Linked DNA regions of Alloacidobacterium dinghuense. The protein of the gene in region 4 interacts with the protein of the main gene of each other region in a pairwise test. Links are inferred from orthologs where the notes say so. Each region holds a gene or a part of one and is shown on either strand. Other genes may lie near its edges.

Region 1 (2,992 bases), 3.3 Mb from region 4 along the record:
CATGATGAAGTCGGTCGGTCGCCTTGGTAAGGTGCTCGGTCCTCGCGGACTGATGCCGAATCCGAAGACGGGTACGGTAACCAGCGATGTCGCTGCGGCCGTAAAGGAGATCAAGGCCGGTAAGGTTGAGTTCCGTACCGACAAAACGGCTCTGGTGCACGTTCCGGTAGGCAAGCTTTCGTTCACGCCGGAGAAGTTGGTGGACAACGCAATGACAGTCATCAGCAGCGTTATGCGTGCCAAGCCTTCGGCAGCGAAAGGCAAGTATATCAAGGGCATCACGCTTAGCTCGACGATGGGCCCTGGTATCTCGCTCGACCACTCGATTGCGGATCAGGCAGCAAAGGCTTAAGCAGATTTTCAAGGATTTCCGGCCAGCTTGCATGAGCGCAATGCGCCGCAGGCGGTGGCCAGTAAGGATTTAGAACAATGCCATTTACGAGAGCAAAGAAGGCAGAGAAGGTTTCGCAGCTGGCGCACGAGCTTGAGGGCTCGACCAGCGCGATTATCGGCACCTTTGCCAAGTTGACCGTCGCGCAGGATTTTGAGCTGCGCAAGACCGTTCGCGCCTCAGGCGGCCGCTACCGCGTGCTTAAGAACAAGCTCGCTGCGCGCGCTTCGAAAGGTACACAGATTGAAGCGGCTCTGCAGGGCCTGAAGGGTGTATCGTCCGTCGCATACACCAGCGGCGACCCGGTCGCGCTGGCCAAGGCACTTTCGACCTGGGTAACTGACAACGCGGAGTTCACCTTTAAGCTCGGCATCATCGACGGCAAAGTGATTACCGTCGAAGAGGTCAAGCAGCTGGCGACCATGCCGGGCAAGGAAGAGATCTTCTCGAAGCTGCTCTTCCTCATCAACGCTCCGGCACAACGTCTGGCCACTGTCATCAACGCGACGGGCCGCGACCTGGCTGTAGTGATCAATCAGGCGGTCGAGCAAAACAAGTTTTCAGGCGCGCAGGCTTCGGCAGCGCAGCCATCCCCGGCGGTGGAGCTGGCTGCAGCGGTTGAGCAAGCCCCGGCAGTGGAGCAGGCTCAGGCAGAACAGCCAGCGGTAGAATCCACTGCGCCAGTGGAGTCGGCTCCAGCGGCCGAACCGGCTGCGCCGGAAGTTTCAGGCGGAGAAGCAGCCGCCAGCGAGTAGCGGAACGCTATTCGCCAAGGGTTGAGAAGTTACAGCCGCAAGCAGGCTTGAGGGGTGCTGGTCTGGGCACAACGGAAACCTCAAGGCGGGCAAGCGGCGACCGGAGCGGCGACGTTTCGGATGGCAAAACAAAATTTAGTTTTACGTGGAGAACATGATGGCGGATTTGCAGCAGTTGGAAGATCAGATTGTCGGGCTTAGCCTGCTGGACGCAGCGGCCCTGGTAAAGAAGCTCGAAGAGCGTCTTGGCGTTTCGGCGGCAGCGGCGGCTCCGGTCGTCGTGGCCGGTGCGGCGGCAGGTGCGGCAGCTCCTGCGGCAGTTGAGCAGACTGAGTTCACCGTTATCCTCAAGGATGCCGGAGCGAACAAGATCAACACTATCAAGGCTGTACGCGAAGTCACCTCGCTGGGTCTGAAGGAAGCCAAGGACTTGGTCGACGGAGCTCCGAAGCCTCTGAAGGAGAACATCAGCAAGGAAGATGCCGAGGCCATCAAGAAGAAGTTCGAAGGCGTCGCGACCATCGAAGTCAAGTAAGCCAACTTGTCAATAAGGCAAGTTGCATGCCAAAGCGGAACGCGCTATGATAACTGTTGCGCGTTCCGTTTGGCTTTCTTTTGTGCAACGAGCCTGACTTTGGGGCGCGACTTTTGCGTAGTTCCTTTTGCGGCTTTGCTATAAGCCGTGGCAAGTCAAATGGTTATACCCGTTTGATGATGGGGTGAACGCAAGGAAAGCTTACCGGCACATTAAGATTGTCGGCATATCTGTGGGCATGCGGCGGACTCGCAGATGTGAAAACTTGGGATCGGCTGTAGGGCGGCATACACGCAGTTGCGAAGCGGCGGGAAACGAACATTCTGTTTATAACAAGTGCACAATCCGGTTGTGGCGCTCGTAAGACATCTTGTCTCTACGAGCGATTGGCATTTGTATCGTCTTTTACTTCTCCGCGCTTTAGCCTCCCACGCTCTACCCTGACAACCCGCATGATGCTGCACTAGCAGCGGTTTTGTCCAGCACTTCGCTCTGACGTTTGTTTTGTACCGCGAGGTTGTCTGGTTTGGCAAGACCGGAGATGTGGAAAGCTCTCCGGAAGTGTTCATCCTGCGCGTTCCGTTTTGGCCCGCAGGTCATTTCTTCAAAGAAACACCATGCTGCCTCTGGGCGAGGACGGAGACGGCAGGATAGAAATCCCTCGGCATGTTGCGTGACTCGGACAGCATGTCATCCACCTCGCGTTTTACGAGCCCAGGAGTGAAGCATGTCAAGCGAGAACCGCGCACTACGCAGCCGTCTCGATTTTTCAAAAATTCCTACATCCATTCAAATCCCTAACCTGATCGAAGTGCAGCGGCGTTCCTACGAGCGTTTCCTGCAGATGGACAAGCTGCCCACCGAGCGCGAAGACAACGGATTGCAATCGGTTTTCACCTCGGTTTTCCCGATTACTGATTTTCGTAATATCTCGCAGCTTGATTTCGTCGACTTCTCGATTGGTAACTGGGAGTGCAAGTGCGGACACCTGAAGGGCCTGCATCACCTGCGTACCGCCTGCGTCAATTGCGGCGCCATGGTTATCACCGACCCATTCCATCCCGGCGATGTGCTCTGCCACAAGTGCGGCACCTACAACAAGAACACGCCTGATTTCTGCAACAAGTGCGGCGACCCTGTAGGCTTGCAGCTCAAGTACGATCAGGCGGAGTGCGAGGAGCGTGGCATGACTTACTCTGCTCCGCTCAAGGTCACCGTGCGCCTCACGATTTACGACAAGGATGCAGAGACCGGCGCCAAGACCATCCGCGACATCAAGGAGCAGGAAGTCTTCTTCGGCGACATTCCGCT
Region 2 (4,789 bases), 1.3 Mb from region 4 along the record:
TGCCCCAGGCCGCATCAAAGTCCGATGTTGGTTTCGCCGCAATCACCTGATCGAGCGATTGTCCGCTGCTCTTCAGCTTTTCCACTTTGGTAGCGATGGCGGCGAGCATATCCCGATATTTTTGCAGCGCATCTTTATCGCCCAGCGGGCCATGCCCCGGGACAATCTTCGTTTTGTCGTCTGCGACAGCGAGGCAGGCGTCCGCGCCGCGAATCATTCCATTGATCGTGCCGCCCGTACTCGCGTCAATGAACGGGTAAACGCCGTTGAAGAAAACATCGCCACAATGAAGGACGTTCCCGCCGGCAAAGTGAATGTAAATATCCGTATCCGTGTGCGCATCCGGCATATTGACAAGGTCCAACTCGTCATTGTTGATGAAAATCTTTTCTTTATCGATAAATGTTTGCTGCGGCAAGGCGCTGGTGGGCGAGGGCTGAAGTTTCAGATGAAAAAACGCAATCTCCTGCGCGGTTGCAAGTCGATTGCGCGTATTTTCCTGCGCCATGATGAAGGCTCCCATGTCGTCATGCAGGGCTGCGTTGCCATCTGTGTGATCGAAGTGCCAATGCGTATTGATCAGCAGCTTCATGGGATGAGGAGCGAGTTGCCGCAGCGTATCTTTCAGTCGCGAAGCCGCTGTAGCCGCGCTTGAATCGATCAGCACCTTCCCATCCGGCCCCGTCTGTGCCACCATGTTCCCGCCCACGCCTTGCAATAAAAACAGCGTGTCCCGCAACTTCGTCACCTGGATCGGCGTCGTAGCTCCGGCAGTCCGAAACTGCTGCAGTCTGTCGGGCGCAGGAGCGGCTGGCTGCGCTGGCTGCCCGCTCTGCGCCTGAGTGGAGTACGCAAACAGTCGTGGAGCAAATGCCACTCCCGCCCCGAACCACGCTGCCTGCTTCAGAAAACTTCTTCGCGTCTGCATACAGTTTTCTTTCAACGGTATTGTTATCCTGCGCGGAGCGCGAATCATGCCCCCGCATGCGCACCTGCTCGCCAGTATGGAATGCGCGCAATCGATCCGCCTGTTCTTCTATGCACACATGAAGGCGAATCTCAAACTCTAGAACAAACCAGGAGGCAGATTCAACCCGCCCAGCATCGCCGAAGCGCTCGACTTGATGGCTTCATCCGCTCGCCGCCCGGCTTCATTGAAGGCCGCCGCAATCAGGTCTTCCAGCATCTCCACATCCGCCGCGTTGCCGCTGAGGCTGGCAACAGCGTTGGGGTCAATCGTCACCTTCAGTACCTGCTTCTGCCCGTTCATCTTCACTGTTACTGCGCCGCCACCAGAGGAAGCCTCGACGATAGTCTGCCCAAGCTTCTCCTGCATCTGTTCCTGCATCTGCTTAGCCTGAGCCAGCATTTCCTGCATCTTCAATGGATTAAACATTCCCAAACCTCAACTGATCTCATCCTAAGCGAGCCATACCCGGAGAACCGAATGCCTGCCGTGGGAACTTGCGGTGTACGAAAAAAGTGCCCGATAGTTGGCATAGAGCAGGGTGTGGGGACAACATCATCTCAATCAAAGCGCCACTCAGAAACAACCTACTTTTTATCCCGCAAATCCAGAACACTGCGCACTTCACCCGCAAACAGATCCATAGCCTGCTTCACCAGCGGATTATCGAGCGCCGCAGCCTGCACAGATCCGCTAGCCGCCACCCGTGGCTTTGCATTCGTATTGGCAGCGCCATTTTCTCCCGGAACCACAACCAGCTTCTGAGATACGCCGAGGGCCCGCAAGGCATTCTTGACGATCTTTTCCGCCTCGATATTCATGGTCAGTTCGAGCATCATCTTTTTGATGCGAGCCTCGACGCGGATCGTGTCTCCCTCGATGCTCCAATTGCCATCCGCGAGCAACACCGATGCCGTGTTATGCTCCTTGTCATCGAGAGCCGCACAAACCGCCTCACGTATCCGGTCCAGATCGAGCGCATCATCACCCTGTGGTTCAGCCTTTGCCTCCACGACAGGTTCAGCAGCCAACGCCAGGGCGCCTGCAGTCGCCTCTAGGGGAGGCTCAGCCGCGACCGACATCGGAGCCTTTGCAGTAGCCGTCTCCACCGATCGCGAAGCCGCTTCCAGCGGAGTCAGCGCCCGCGGAGCAGCAGCAACCGGCTCAACGGCCATTTCGATCGATGGAGCTTCCGTTGTTTCGCTTGAAGCCTTCCGGTTCCGGTCCGCCTCAAACGGCGAAAAAGCCGGTTTCGCAGCCTCCGCAGCGCGCACCGGCGCAACCGGCCGCGGCGCGGAGGAAGTAGGAGCCGCACTCGCAGCAGAGGAAGATGGAGCGGACTTCGGCAGAGCGCCGCCGCCACTGCTTAGCTTTGTCCCAGTCGGCAACTGGCTCAGGAACTCCTCAACCGGAAGCAACCGCTGCAGGTGCACCAACTTGACCAGCCCAAGCTCCAGGTGGAATCGCTGTTCCTGCCGATAATTCAACTCATCAAAGGTTCGCAGCATCACCTGGAGAAAGCGCGTCAGGTCTTCTTCGGAGAACAGCACTGCCGACCGCGCCGCGCGCGCCCGCTCATCAGCCGAAACCTGCAGCAGATCTGAGCCTTCGCCCGCAATCCGCACCATCAAAACATTCCGCAGATAGCGAACAAACTGCCGCGCCAACGCTGCCGGACTGTTTCCGGCGTTCAGCAGAGTATTGATCTCCTCAATCACCGCCGCTGTCTGGCTCTCGCTGATAGCTTCGAGCAGCCGCTCAAAGACGGTGTTCGGAACCGACCCCATCAGTTCACGAATCTGCTCCGCATCGAGCTTCGCCTTGCCATCCACCAGCGGGGCCGAAGCGATCGCCTGGTCCATGATCGACAATGCATCGCGCATCGACCCATCCCCGGCTTCAGCCAGCAGCGCCAGAGCCGCGTCATCGGCGGAGATGTTCTCCTGCCCGGCAATCGCCCGCAGCTGCCCCAGAATGTCGTCGAACTTCACCGCATGGAAGCTGAAGTGCTGGCACCGCGAACGGATCGTCTGGGGAAAATCTTCCGGCTGCGTCGTCGCCATCATAAAGACGACATGCTCCGGCGGCTCCTCCAGCGTCTTCAGCAGGGCATTGAAGGCCGCATCCGTAATCTGGTGCGCCTCGTCCAGAATGTAAATCTTGTACTTGTCGCGCGCCGGGCGATACCGCGCCGCATCTCGCAGCTCGCGAATCTCATCGATGCCGCGGTTGGTCGCCGCGTCAATTTCGATCACATCGACGGCATTGCCTGCCCGAATCTCGGTGCACGAATCGCAGAAGCCGCAAGGCTCCGGCGTTGGCCGCGACCCTGATTGGGTTGTCGACCCAATAGCTGTCCGGCAGTTCAGCGCCATCGCCAGAATGCGCGCAATCGTCGTCTTTCCAATGCCACGATGCCCACTGAAAATGTATCCATGCGCAATTCGCCCTTGTTCGAGAGCGTTCAAAAGCGTGCGCGTGACATGCTCCTGCCCAACTACGTCCCCAAATCGCTGCGGACGATACTTCCTAGCTAAAACTTGATACGCCATGAATGATCCGAACCCTGATTGTATCGCCTGTCGGCTTCTTGCGCAGGGGCCATCGCTCTGCACAGCTATCGCTCGGCAAATCACTCAGTTGTCCCACCCGGGGCAGCCAATGAGCGCGTTAACTTCTCAGCGATTGCAACGTTCTATTCACAATTCCCAATTATGATGGCCTTCCCCAGAGAGCAAGAGGATTCCATGACGACAGACACGCAAGAACTCGATCAGTTGCAGACTGAATACAAAACAGCGGTAGAAGCCTGGATCGCGGCCATCCGTGAGGAGGAAGCCCTGGCATCCGGAGATCATTCCATCGCTGAAGTCGATAAGTGGGAAGCCGCGCATTTCCGCGAAGAGAAAGCTCGCGACAAAGCCAAGGAAGCCAAGAGCGCCTACGAAGACGCCATTCGCGAAAAGTTCTTTGGCTTCTGATGGCCTGATTTGAGACAACCGGACAGGCAGCGGTTGATTACAGGGAACTGCTGCTAAGCCTTAAGTCTCTAAGCATTTACAAGAAGTGCCTCGGATCAGCTTAGAACTGTCTGTCGTGACAAAGCTCGCCGCAGAACCGTCTCCAGCGCTGTCTTCAGCTCGGCATACTCCGATTCGCTCAGTTTGCCCTCCAGCCGCTCCGTCTCAAGCGCAAACAACTCCTCCTTGAGCGCCGCCAGCAAATCTCCATGACCTGCCGAGGCAGGTGCCGCGACCGGCAGTGACTCAACAGCGACAGGAGCTGCGGCGGAAGCTGGCGCCACTGGCTTTGCCCGGAGCAGGAAAGCCGCTGCCACAGCCAAAACCAGAGCCAGCCCGCTCAGGATCCACCACTTGTACTTGTTCAGCGGATCAGGCGTGTCAATCGGGGCTCCCAGGCCGATTCCGGGACGAGTATCGGTTGCTGCCGCCGACGGCTGACCAGCTTCAGGCCCGGCAGCACCAGCGGCAGCGGCATCGTTTTCGCCGCCCTGCGCCTGCGACTCGCGCGGCATCGAGCCCGATCCCGAGACAGTAAAAGCTATCGCCTGTGAAGGCGAAACATTCCGCGCGAGAAAGGTCTGCGCGTTCACATCATCGTTAATCGGCTGGAAGGCCACCGATCCGCTGCCGGCAAACTTCATTGCCTTCGGCAGCATGATTGCGACGTTCTGCGTCGGCAATGAGACCTTCGGCGTGAAGTTGAAGCTGCCGTTGTAAGGCAGGTGATAGCTCACCTGGAAGCGCGTCTCCCCCGGCCGCACCGGAAAGATAAATGCATAGTAGCCCTTCTCGCCCGCCG
Region 3 (4,847 bases), 4.1 Mb from region 4 along the record:
ACACGCTGCATCTCATCATAAAGTTCCGTCCAAAGCCGAACCGGTACTTCCTCCACTCACGAACGAGGAGCGCGCACAGCAAGTTCTTGCTCGCTTCACCTTTGGTCCGCGGCCTGGAGATGTGGCGGCGGTCACAAAAATTGGCTGGGAGGTGTGGTTTGAACAACAATTGAATCCCGACTCCATTTCAAATGCCGACCTCGACAAACGGCTAGCCGCCTTTCCATCGTTGACGATGGCTCCGCCGCAGGTGGCGATGAACTTTCCCGATGGGGGCGTGATTCGCCAGATTGATGCCGGCAAACTCGCCATGCCGCAGGATCCGATGCTCGCCGGAGCATACGAAGTCATGCTGGAACGCTACAAACGCAAGCAGGCACGGGATGCAGCGGCGAACCAGACTCAGAGTGCCTCGATGCCGGTAATGCAGACGAATGCCGAGCAGGCTCCTCCGCCGATCGATATGGAGGATGAGCCACAGAGTGGCCCAACAGCACAGACTCTGGCAGATCAGATTCTTGGCTATCAGAAAGGCCTGCGCATGCAGGCAATCATGCGTTTGCCGGCGGAACAGCGCATGATCCTTTGCCGTCGCGTTACCGACCCGCAGCGCACGATGCTCATGAACGACTTCACCCCACGCGAGCGCGAGATCTTTCAGATGATGGGTGGCGGCGCAGCAGGCATCGGGGTAGCGCAGAATGAATTGCAGCAGGCAAAGATTCTGCGTGCGATTCTGAGCGAGCGGCAGCTTGAAGAAGTGATGACCGATTTCTGGTTCAATCACTTCAATATCTTCCTGCACAAAAATCCCATCGAAACGTACTATCTCGCGGACTACGAACGCAATGCCATCCGCGAACATGCCCTGGGCAAGTTCAAAGATCTGCTGCTGGCAACCGCGGAGCATCCGGCGATGCTCGACTATCTCGACAACCGCACCAGCATTGGGCCTGATTCGCTTGCCGCCAATCGGCAGAAAGCCAATCCCAAGCAGCAAGACCGTGGCCTGAACGAAAACTATGGCCGCGAGGTAATGGAGCTGCACACGGTCAGCGTTAATGGCGGCTATACGCAGGCTGACGTCACGAACCTGGCAAAGATTTTTACTGGCTGGACGATTGATCATCCCGAACTGGGTGGGCCCTTTGTCTTTAATCCGCGGTGGCACGAGCCGGGCACGAAAAAGTGGTTTGGGCAGACGATCAAAGAAAATGGCTTCAACGAGGGCGTACTGGCGCTGACATGGCTGGCCGCGCAGCCGCAGACCGCTCACTTTATCAGTTACAAATTAGCGCAGCGCTTTGTCGCCGACGAGCCCCCTCCGGCACTGGTCGATCGCATGGCGCAGACCTATCTCTCCTCTGACGGCGATATCAAGCAGGTATTGCGGACCATGGTGCACTCCCCTGAATTCTGGTCGCGCACAAACTATCGCAATAAGGTAAAGACGCCGCTCGAATTCGTCGCCTCGGCGTTTCGTTCCACAGATACGAATCCCACGAACCCCGGCGCGTTGGTGGGCACGCTGGCTCGCATGGGCGAGCCGCTTTACCAGATGCAGCCACCAACCGGATACCCGATGACAGCCGATCACTGGATGAACTCTGCGGCGTTAGTTGACCGGCTGAATTTTTCCATGCAGTTGACCACGAGCAAGCTCGGCGGAATGAAGTTCGACGCTCCGCACCTGCTTGCCGACGGCCTGCTGGCGCGGCCTGCGACTTCGCCGGATTCTCTGCACCGCGTCGCTGTCGAACCAGCCATCATGACGCAAAAGGCTGCTGTGCCTAGCGGGCAGGACGAAGCTCTTGAGTTGATGGAGCAATTGCTGATTGCCGGAGATGTTTCTGCGAAGACAAACTCGGTCATTCGTGAGCAACTGGCTCAGACTGCTGCACCAGCAGATGCTACGCAGCAGCTGGATACAATGTCAGCGCTGATTCTTGGCTCGCCTGAATTTCAGATGCGATAGCTACGCAGGGCATCGCAGGCACGCTGCAGATCCTCGTCGCGCTTGGCGAAGCAGAAGCGCATGATTTCTTCGCCGCGACCTCCGGTGAAAAATGCAGTACCGGCAACCCCTGCCACTCCAGTCTGCGCTAACAGATTGCGCGCCTTCTCACGCGCAGTGGCGCCTGGAACAGCACTGACATCGGCCAGCACATAGTAAGCGCCCTGCGGAATCGAGGGCGTAAAACCGACGTCCTGCAATGCAGAGCAAAGCATATCCCGCTTGGCCTGATACTCAGTTGCCAGTTGCAGGTAGAAGTTATCGGGAAGCTCAACGAGCCCTGTAACAGAGCCGTATTGGAAAGGTGTTGGCGCGCAAACATAGGTCAGGTCGTGAAAGTAAGCAATCGAGCCGAGCCAGCGCTTGTCAGCTGCAAGATAGCCAATACGCCATCCTGTGATACTAAAGGTCTTCGACAGTCCTGAAATTGTGATCGTCCGCTCAGCCATTCCTGGAAGCGACGCGGGCGAGATGTGTTCCCTGCCATCGAAGAGGAAATATTCGTAGATCTCATCGGTAAGAAGAAAGAGGTCGTGTTCGTCCGCAAGGGCTGCGATTTTTTCAAACTCAGCGCGGCTGAAAACTTTGCCGCACGGATTCGATGGCGAATTGACAATGATCGCCCGTGTGCGCGGCGTAATGGCTGCACGCAGGACGCCGAAATCAATCTCCCATGTGTGCATTGCCATCGGCACTGCTTTGGGCTGCATGCGAAGGCTCAACAACGTATTGACGTGGTAGCCGTAGAACGGCTCGAACAGCACAACCTCATCGCCGGGGTCGAAGAGTGCCAGGCACGCGGCGTACAGCCCTGCCGTTGCACCGGAAGTGACCAGCACTTCCGATTCGGGATCAACGTGGATACCGTTGTAGTGCGCCATTTTTCGCGCGATAGACTCGCGCAGCGGCGTAAGTCCATCCATGCGCGTATAAATGTTGTGACCGTCATGAATGGCCTTGATCGCGCTCTCAATTACGACAGAAGGCACCTCGGTATCGCAGACGCCCTGCGCGAGATTCACTCCGCCAAGGCGATCGCATTCTACGGTCATCGAACGAATTTCCGACTGCATGATGCGTGGAGAAATCTCGCTGAGACGCAGCTTTTCCGTTGCTATTCCCATGCCTTCCATCTAATCACGAGTAGCGTGGGTATCACCACTGAGTTATTCGCTGCAATTGATGTCTAATCCAAAGTTATTTTACGGAGCTATGGCATGAATCTAAATCGCCGCCAGTTCACTACCCTTGCGGGTGCAACTCTTCTCTCGTCTGCCTTGCCGGAACTTCATGCGCAAGGCGACGATCACCGGATTGGCTATTGCATCGTTGGCCTTGGCCGCATTTCAATGGATCACTTTATGCCCGGCGTGAAGATGTCGAGCCAATCGAAGATCACCGGAATCGTCAGCGGCCATCCCGACAAGGCTCGCAAAATGGCGGCGCAATACGGAGTGCCTGACAGCTCAATTTATACCTACGAGAACTGCGATCAGATGCGCGATAACAAAACGATTGATGCCGTATACATCGCGCTGCCCAACAACATGCACGCGGAGTACAGTATCCGTGCAGCGAAAGCGGGAAAACATGTGCTATGCGAGAAGCCGATGTGCACGAGCGTAGCCGATGCGCATTCGATGATCGACGCCTGCAAACAAGCGAATGTGAAGCTGCTCATCGCCTACCGCTGCCAGTATGAGCCGACGAATCTGCGCGCAATTTCTCTGATCCGCGAAGGAAAGCTGGGAACAGTACAAGCCATTGAAAGTGCGAACGGCTTCAATATCAGCCCAGGCGAATGGCGTTTGAATAAAAAGATGGCCGGCGGCGGCCCGCTGCTTGATGTCGGGATCTATTCACTGAATGCCTGCCGCTATTTGACTGGCGAAGAACCGGTCGAAGTGAAGGCCTACTCAACCACCATTGATCACGATGGTCGCTTCGATCAGGTGGAAGAGAACACTTCCTGGACGATGAAGTTTCCTTCAGGCATTGTTGCCAGTTGCAACACTTCGTACGGCGCGAACATGAACGGTTTCTATCGCGTGCATGGATCGAAGGGGGTTCTCAACGTGGAGAGCGCCTTCCCCTATGAAGGGCAGCATTTGACGGCCAGCTTCAACGACAAGACGACTCTTGACGAGCCGAATCCTGCCAAAGATCCTTCTCACTTCGTTCGCATGGCCGACTATTTCAGCAACTGCATCATCAAGAACGAAGAACCGAAGACCAATGGCGAAGAGGGTCTGCGCGATATGGAATGGATAAGCAAGATTTACGAATCGTGCGGACTCAGTCTTTAGTTCGAAACCGCTAACGATGCGTGGTGCCGATCGATGGTTTCAATCAGGCGGTCGGCCATGCTTTCCGCCTTGCGCATAAAGATCGCAGCCGCTTCCGGTGGAAATAGCTCGGCTGTAGTCTGTTTCCAGATGCCGAGCCAGCGCTCGAAATGCGCAGAGCTAATCCGCGGCGCCAGCAGCAGATGCTTCACCATGGGATTGCCTTTATAACGACCACTGGCGAGCATCAGCGAAGACCAGAAAGATCGCATCGTTTCCAGATGGGGCTCCCAGTCACTGCCGATCTTCTCTGCAAAAACCGGGCCCAGAATATCGTCCTGCCGCACGCGCATGTAGAAACAATCGACGAGTGTGGCAATCGATGATTCGTTGATCACGTTCGCGACATCAAACTGCAAGTACATGATTCTTTGATACAGCCTTTATGCGTAAGGATGAAATAGATTGCCGCTGAACGGAGTGTTTTCCCCGGTTATTGGGCACAATATGACACTGAACAGATCGTGGCTCATGCTGAGCGCACTGTT
Region 4 (5,984 bases):
GCAAATTGATGGAAACCGCCATTATGACGTATAAAACTGCGCGATGTTGCGGAACTTCTCATAGCGGCGCGCCAGCATCTCTTCAACTGACAGAGCCTTCACCTCGTTAAAGTGCCAGCTCAGTTTCTCCGCCAACAATTGTGCAGCCTGTTCTGCGTCCGCCTGCGCTCCGTCCCGAGGCTCAGAAACGATGTCATCGACACAGCCCAGCGCCTTAACATCCTGCGCCGTAATCTTCAGCGCTTCCGCCGCATGCGCGCGCTTGCTCGCATCACGCCACATGATCGAAGCGCAGCCTTCCGGCGAGATCACGGAGTAGATCGCGTTCTCCAGAATCAGCACGCGATCCGCCACCGCCAGCGCCAGTGCACCGCCAGAGCCACCCTCGCCCGTAATCGTCGCAATCACCGGAACTCGCAGCCGCGACATCTCAAACAGGTTCCGCGCAATCGCCTCGGCCTGCCCGCGCTCTTCCGCGCCAATTCCCGGATTTGCCCCCGCGAGATCGATAAATGTAAAGACCGGGCGCGACCACTTCTCGGCAATCTTCATCGCTCGAAGTGCCTTGCGATAGCCCTCGGGATCAGGCGATCCAAACTTACGATGGATGCGGTCCTTCACGGTGCGCCCTTTGAGGTTGCCGATGACCATGACCTCTTCGCCACGGAAACGCGCCATCCCGCACGACATCGCCGCATCATCGCCAAAGCCGCGGTCGCCGTGGATCTCGCTGAAGTCAGTGAATATGCTTTCGATATAGTCCATCGGATACGGACGCTGCGGATGCCGTGCCAGCTCCGTTTTAACCCACGCCGCAGGCGAGGGCTCAGCCACCGCCTGAATCTGCTCAACACTGCCTGCCTGCTCAGTCATAGACGCTGCAAGTCTTACTTTTCGATTGTATGGGTGGAATGGATTCGACACAAACAGAACGGTCTGCTCACTCTCCAACGATCCGCCGCCAGAGTGTATCCAGCAATGCGCCTAGCAGGTACATAAGACCCGCATTTACAACTAAACCCGGAAAAAGCAATCGCGGATTTGTCTGATACCAAGGCGTCGATAGCAGGACAAAAGGAATCCAGTCTAAGCCAACATTGTCCGGCTTTGTAGTGATGGCGGTATATGCAAAAACGACTACAACAACGAGGACATAGATCGTGGCAACGCAGCAGCCTCCTCGATTAACCCGATCCCTCAGAATGGTTTTCAGACCCATCGTCGGTTCTCTAATCGACAGCCTGCACCATGCCGCGCCCCAGCAACTCCTCAGCGCGATCCATGAACGCCCGATCCGCCCCAACCGTAACGCCGACAGGCTCCATCATCACGCAGAACTCGCCCCTCTGCTCCAGATTGAGCATCAACTTTCCCGGTCCCGGTGAAGCAGTAATCATCTGCCGCAGCTCAATCAGCGTCGCCTCGCTCGCCCGCTCCAGGGGCACGCGAATCCGAATATTCTGCGGCAGTCGCACCTTCACATCCTCAAGCGCCTGAATCGACGACACCGCCAGCTTCGGCGCAGCATCCTCCTCCGCGCGCAACAGCCCGCGCACGAGTACGGGAACCTCGATCTTTAGCGTTTCTTTCAGCCGCTCATAGTCCTTCGGGAAACAGATCAGATCGATCTTGCCCATAGCATCTTCGAGCGATGCCTGCGCATACAACTCGCCCGACCGCTTCGACTTCGCCACCTTCAACCCGACAATCACGCCCGCAATCGCCGTGTCCGGCTCCATGGGCTGCCCACGCCGCCCATTGCTCGGCGAAGGCTTGGCTTCAAGGGCTGTCGCCGTATCCATTACGCCCGGCAGATTCCGCAGCTTCTCCGCATACTTGTCCAGCGGATGGCCCGAAACAAAGAACCCAAGCACTTCCTTCTCAAACTGCAAGCGCTGATGCTCATCCCAGTCTGCAAGATTGGGCAATTCATCCGCCTTCGCCGCAGTCGCGGGATGATCGTCGAAAATCCCGAACAACCCATGCTGACCCGCTTCGAGATCCCGCTGCGTCTTCTGCGCCCGCTCAATCGCCTTGTCCACCGAGGCCATCAACGCGACACGCCGCCCGAACGAATCCAGCGCCCCGGCCTTGATCAACGATTCAATCACGCGCTTGTTCATCAATCGCAGGTCGACTTTCTCGCAGAACTCCCAGAACGAGGCGAAGGTCTTTCCTTTCTCTGCCAGTTCATTCCGCGCTGCGAGAATCGAATCAATCGCGTTGCGCCCGACATTCTTGATCGCCGTCAATCCAAAGCGGATCGCCTTGCCATGCGGCGTAAAATCCGCGTCACTGAAGATGACGTCCGGCGGCTCGACCGGAATCTCCATCTCGCGGCATTCCTTGATGTACTTGACCACGTTCTCCGGCTTCGAGATTTCCGACGTCAGCAATGCCGCCATAAATTCCACCGGGTAATGCGTCTTCAGGTACGCCGTGTGATACGCGAGTAGCGCATACGCCGCTGAGTGCGACTTGTTGAAGCCGTATCCTGCAAACTGCTCCATCAGGTCAAAGACCCTGGTGACCGTATCTTTCGGAAACTTATTCGCTGCGGCGCCCGTTACAAATCGCTCGCGCTGCTTCGTCATCTCCTCAAGATTCTTCTTGCCCATCGCGCGCCGCAGCAGATCCGCTTCGCCCAGCGAGTAGCCTGCAACTGCATTGGCAATCTGCATTACCTGTTCCTGGTAGACGATGACGCCCAGCGTCTCCTTAAGAATCGTCTCCATCGGAGGCAGATCGTATTCCACTTTTCTGCGACCCCACTTGCGCTCGATAAAGTCATCGATCATGCCACCCTGAATCGGCCCCGGTCGATACAACGCATTCAAAGCCGTCAGGTCTTCCACGGTCGTCGGCTTGTAGCGCCGCAGCACATCGCGCATACCACCCGATTCAAACTGGAAGACGCCTGAAGTCAGCGCGCGATGAAAGACCTTTTCATACGTCGTCTGGTCGTCCAACGGAATCGTCGCCATGTCCACGACTTCATCCCGATTGCGCTTGATCAGCTTCAGGCAATCGTCGATGACCGTCAACGTCGTCAGCCCAAGGAAATCCATCTTGAGCAGACCCATCTTCTCCACCGCCTTCATGTCATAGGCGGTCACAATTTCGTCGTTCTTGCTGCGCGATACAGGAACTAGATCCGTCAGCGGACGAGGCGCAATCACCACGCCTGCCGCGTGTACCCCCGCTCCGCGCACCAGCCCTTCGAGCTTCTTCGCCGTATCGATCAGCTCGCGAATCTGCGTGTTCGAGTCGTAAGCCTCCTGCAACCCCGGCGAATCCTTGAGCGCGTCTTCAATTGTCACGCCAATCGTCGTCGGCACCAGCTTCGCGATGCGGTCCACGTCGCCATACGGCATATCCAGCGCGCGGCCCACGTCCTTGATCGCCGCCTTCGCCGCCATCGTGTTAAACGTGATGATCTGCGCAACCTGCTCGCGCCCGTACTTGCGCGTGACGTACTCAATCACCTCGCCGCGCCGGTTCATGTCGAAATCGATATCGATATCCGGCATCGAGATACGCTCCGGGTTCAGGAAGCGCTCGAAGAGCAACGCATTCTGCAGCGGATCGATATCGGTAATCTCCATCACGTAGCTGACGAGCGATCCTGCCGCAGATCCACGCCCCGGCCCTACCGGAATACCCTGCTCGCGCGCATAGCGAATGAAGTCCCACACGATCAAGAAATAGCCGGGAAACTTCATCTGCTTGATGATCGAAATCTCCCGCTCCAGCCGTGCTTCGTATTCCGAAATAGGCTGCCGCAGCAGCCCGCGGTCCTGCAAATGCCGTACAGCAGTGTCCAGCCTCTTCCTGAAGCCTTCGCGGCAAATCTGTTCAAAATAGCTGTCGATGGTGTGCCCGGGCGGCACAGCAAATTCCGGAAACGGATTATCGACCTTGTTGAGCTTCAGACTGCAGCGCTCAGCAAACTGCATCGTGCGGCTCACGACTTCCGGAGCATGCGAGAAGAGCTTGTCCATCTCCGCCGCTGTCTTTACATAAAACTGATCGGAATCAAACTTGAAGCGCTTGGGATCGTGAATCGACGACGCCGTCTGCACGCACAGCAGAACTTCATGCGCATGCGAGTCGTCCTCGCAGAGATAGTGGCTGTCATTCGTCGCCACCAGCGGTATGTCTAGTTCCTTCTCCAGTCGAAACAGGTCGGCATGAATCTTCTTCTCAAGCTCCAGCCCCTGATCCTGAATCTCGAGAAAGAAATTGCCCTTGCCGAAGATCTCCTGATACTGTCCCGCCGTCGCGCGGGCCGCTTCGTACTTCCCCGCCATCAGGTTTTCGCACAGCTCGCCTGCCAGACAGCCCGAGAACCCAATCAACCCCTCCGAGTGCTCCGCCAGATACTTCTTGCTCACGCGCGGCTTGCGATAAAACCCATACAGCGAAGCCTCGGAGGTAATCCGCACCAGATTGCGGTAGCCCTCTTCGCTCTCCGCCAGCACCAGCAGATGGTTATAGTCATCGCCCTGCGGATCGGCGCGGTGATCGTCCTTCTTGCAGATATAAAGCTCGCAGCCCAGAATCGGCTTCACGCCGCGCTTCTTCGCCGCATCGAAAAAATGTACCGCCCCGTAAATATTGCCGTGGTCAGTAATGGCAACCGCCTGCTGGCCGATATCGGCCACGCGATTCACCAGTTTGTCCACGTCGCAAGCCCCGTCCAGGAGCGAATAGTCGGTATGCAGATGCAGATGGGTAAATTCAGCCATGGGGATATGACTATTTTAGTTCCACAGCACTGATCGCTTCAGGAGAAGCAAAAGCGCAAAACTTAGATGAAATGAGGAAAACGAGTGACGAAATTGGTGCGGGCCGTACACGCTGTCATCCGGACCCTGAGGAACGAAGGGGGAGAACCTACTTTTTTCTCTTATTTGCGAAGTAACTTCGCAATCTCGCTCACGGCAAACGATATCCCGCGTCCAGGTTCATCAAAACGCTCACGCCGAATTAGCTGCTTATCCTCATAACGCGAAAAGCTGCCATCCTCCGGATCAACGACCCAGATCTGCGGAATACCCATCGCCGCATAATCTTCAAGCTTATGTTTCAGCCGCTTGACAGTATCCTCAGGCGATAACACTTCAAAGACTGCCACAGGAGCTTGCGTCGTGATCTGCTCGACTGGAGCAGAAGCATCAAGAATGGCTACATCTGGAACACGGAATCGCGTCGGCGTCGTTTGAACGCGGAGTTCTGGAAAAACGCTGATATTCCATTCTTCTTCGTGTTTGAAAAACCACCTCTGGATCGCCGCCTGCCACGCAGCATGGTCTCGCTCGCCCATCGGACGCTCCTCGATCTCCCCGTCCACGTACTCAGCGTCCGGCTCATAGGAGGACTTGAGATACACCTCAACCGGTACTCGCGTCGATGTCGCCATGCAGGCCCTCCTTGACTCTTTAAGAATATCGCTGCGCAAACCGATTCAGAAAGTGAAAAGCGGCACGCTCGAAAAGAGCCCGCCGCTAGTTTCCAATCAGTACAACCTCAGTCGTAATACTCCAGCCCAAGGTGCGTAATCAAATCCTCACCCATAATGTGCCGCAGCGTATTCTTCAGCTTCATCGACTGAATAAACAGATCGTGCTCCGGATAGAGCCCCTCCGCCGTCATCGGCGACTTGAAGTAGAAGCTCAGCCACTCCTGAATACCCAGGTGCTTCAGTTCCGAAGAGCGCTGCGCGAGGTCTAAGAACAGCACCAGATCAAGCGCAATGGGAGCCGCCAGAATCGAGTCGCGGCAGAGAAAATCAACCTTGATCTGCATCGGATAGCCGAGCCATCCGAAGATATCGATGTTATCCCAACCCTCTTTGTTATCACCGCGCGGCGGGTAATAGTTAATGCGAACCTTGTGATAAATATCCTTATATAGATCAGGATAAAGCTCCGGCTGCAAGATAAAGTCCAGCACTCCCAGCTTCGACTCCTCCTTCGTCTTGA

What was found.
Region 1: the proteins of dnaE (region 4) and rplL interact in binary tests that used the Escherichia coli proteins (3 or more experiments, as listed by UniProt). The link is inferred for Alloacidobacterium dinghuense from one-to-one orthologs.
Region 2: the proteins of dnaE (region 4) and dnaX interact in binary tests that used the Escherichia coli proteins (3 or more experiments, as listed by UniProt). The link is inferred for Alloacidobacterium dinghuense from one-to-one orthologs.
Region 3: the proteins of dnaE (region 4) and H7849_RS25985 interact in binary tests that used the Escherichia coli proteins (3 or more experiments, as listed by UniProt). The link is inferred for Alloacidobacterium dinghuense from one-to-one orthologs.

The regions. Positions count from the first base shown.
Region 1 is NZ_CP060394.1:5,397,957-5,400,948, forward strand. It holds rplL (50S ribosomal protein L7/L12), read left to right. Parts: upstream 1-1,303; coding sequence 1,304-1,681; downstream 1,682-2,992. Other genes in the region: rplA (50S ribosomal protein L1), read left to right, coding at 1-352; rplJ (50S ribosomal protein L10), read left to right, coding at 430-1,146; rpoB (DNA-directed RNA polymerase subunit beta), read left to right, coding at 2,409-2,992. UniProt on the Escherichia coli protein: The binding site for several of the GTPase factors involved in protein synthesis (IF-2, EF-Tu, EF-G and RF3). Is thus essential for accurate translation.
Region 2 is NZ_CP060394.1:814,364-819,152, forward strand. Bases 1,038-3,955 are described here. They hold dnaX (DNA polymerase III subunit gamma/tau), read right to left. Parts: upstream 3,520-3,955; coding sequence 1,555-3,519; downstream 1,038-1,554. Other genes in these bases: H7849_RS03375 (YbaB/EbfC family nucleoid-associated protein), read right to left, coding at 1,067-1,396; H7849_RS03385 (hypothetical protein), read left to right, coding at 3,715-3,948. In the rest of the region: H7849_RS03370 (MBL fold metallo-hydrolase), read right to left, coding at 1-928; H7849_RS03390 (carboxypeptidase-like regulatory domain-containing protein), read right to left, coding at 4,044-4,789. UniProt on the Escherichia coli protein: Part of the beta sliding clamp loading complex, which hydrolyzes ATP to load the beta clamp onto primed DNA to form the DNA replication pre-initiation complex.
Region 3 is NZ_CP060394.1:6,173,497-6,178,343, reverse strand. What follows is about bases 1,051-4,026. They hold H7849_RS25985 (pyridoxal phosphate-dependent aminotransferase), read right to left. Parts: upstream 3,139-4,026; coding sequence 1,963-3,138; downstream 1,051-1,962. Other genes in these bases: H7849_RS25980 (Gfo/Idh/MocA family protein), read left to right, coding at 3,232-4,026; H7849_RS25990 (DUF1800 domain-containing protein), read left to right, coding at 1,051-1,975. Outside these bases: more of H7849_RS25990, read left to right, coding at 1-1,050; more of H7849_RS25980, read left to right, coding at 4,027-4,320; H7849_RS25975 (group III truncated hemoglobin), read right to left, coding at 4,317-4,724; H7849_RS25970 (glycoside hydrolase family 16 protein), read left to right, coding at 4,807-4,847. UniProt on the Escherichia coli protein: Shows aminotransferase activity with methionine and histidine as substrates, and to a lesser extent also with phenylalanine.
Region 4 is NZ_CP060394.1:2,093,863-2,099,846, forward strand. Bases 1,030-5,142 are described here. They hold dnaE (DNA polymerase III subunit alpha), read right to left. Parts: upstream 4,749-5,142; coding sequence 1,230-4,748; downstream 1,030-1,229. Other genes in these bases: H7849_RS08490 (Uma2 family endonuclease), read right to left, coding at 4,910-5,142. Outside these bases: H7849_RS08480 (acetyl-CoA carboxylase carboxyltransferase subunit alpha), read right to left, coding at 22-873; more of H7849_RS08490, read right to left, coding at 5,143-5,422; H7849_RS08495 (inositol-3-phosphate synthase), read right to left, coding at 5,530-5,984. UniProt on the Escherichia coli protein: DNA polymerase III is a complex, multichain enzyme responsible for most of the replicative synthesis in bacteria. This DNA polymerase also exhibits 3' to 5' exonuclease activity. The alpha chain is the DNA polymerase catalytic subunit.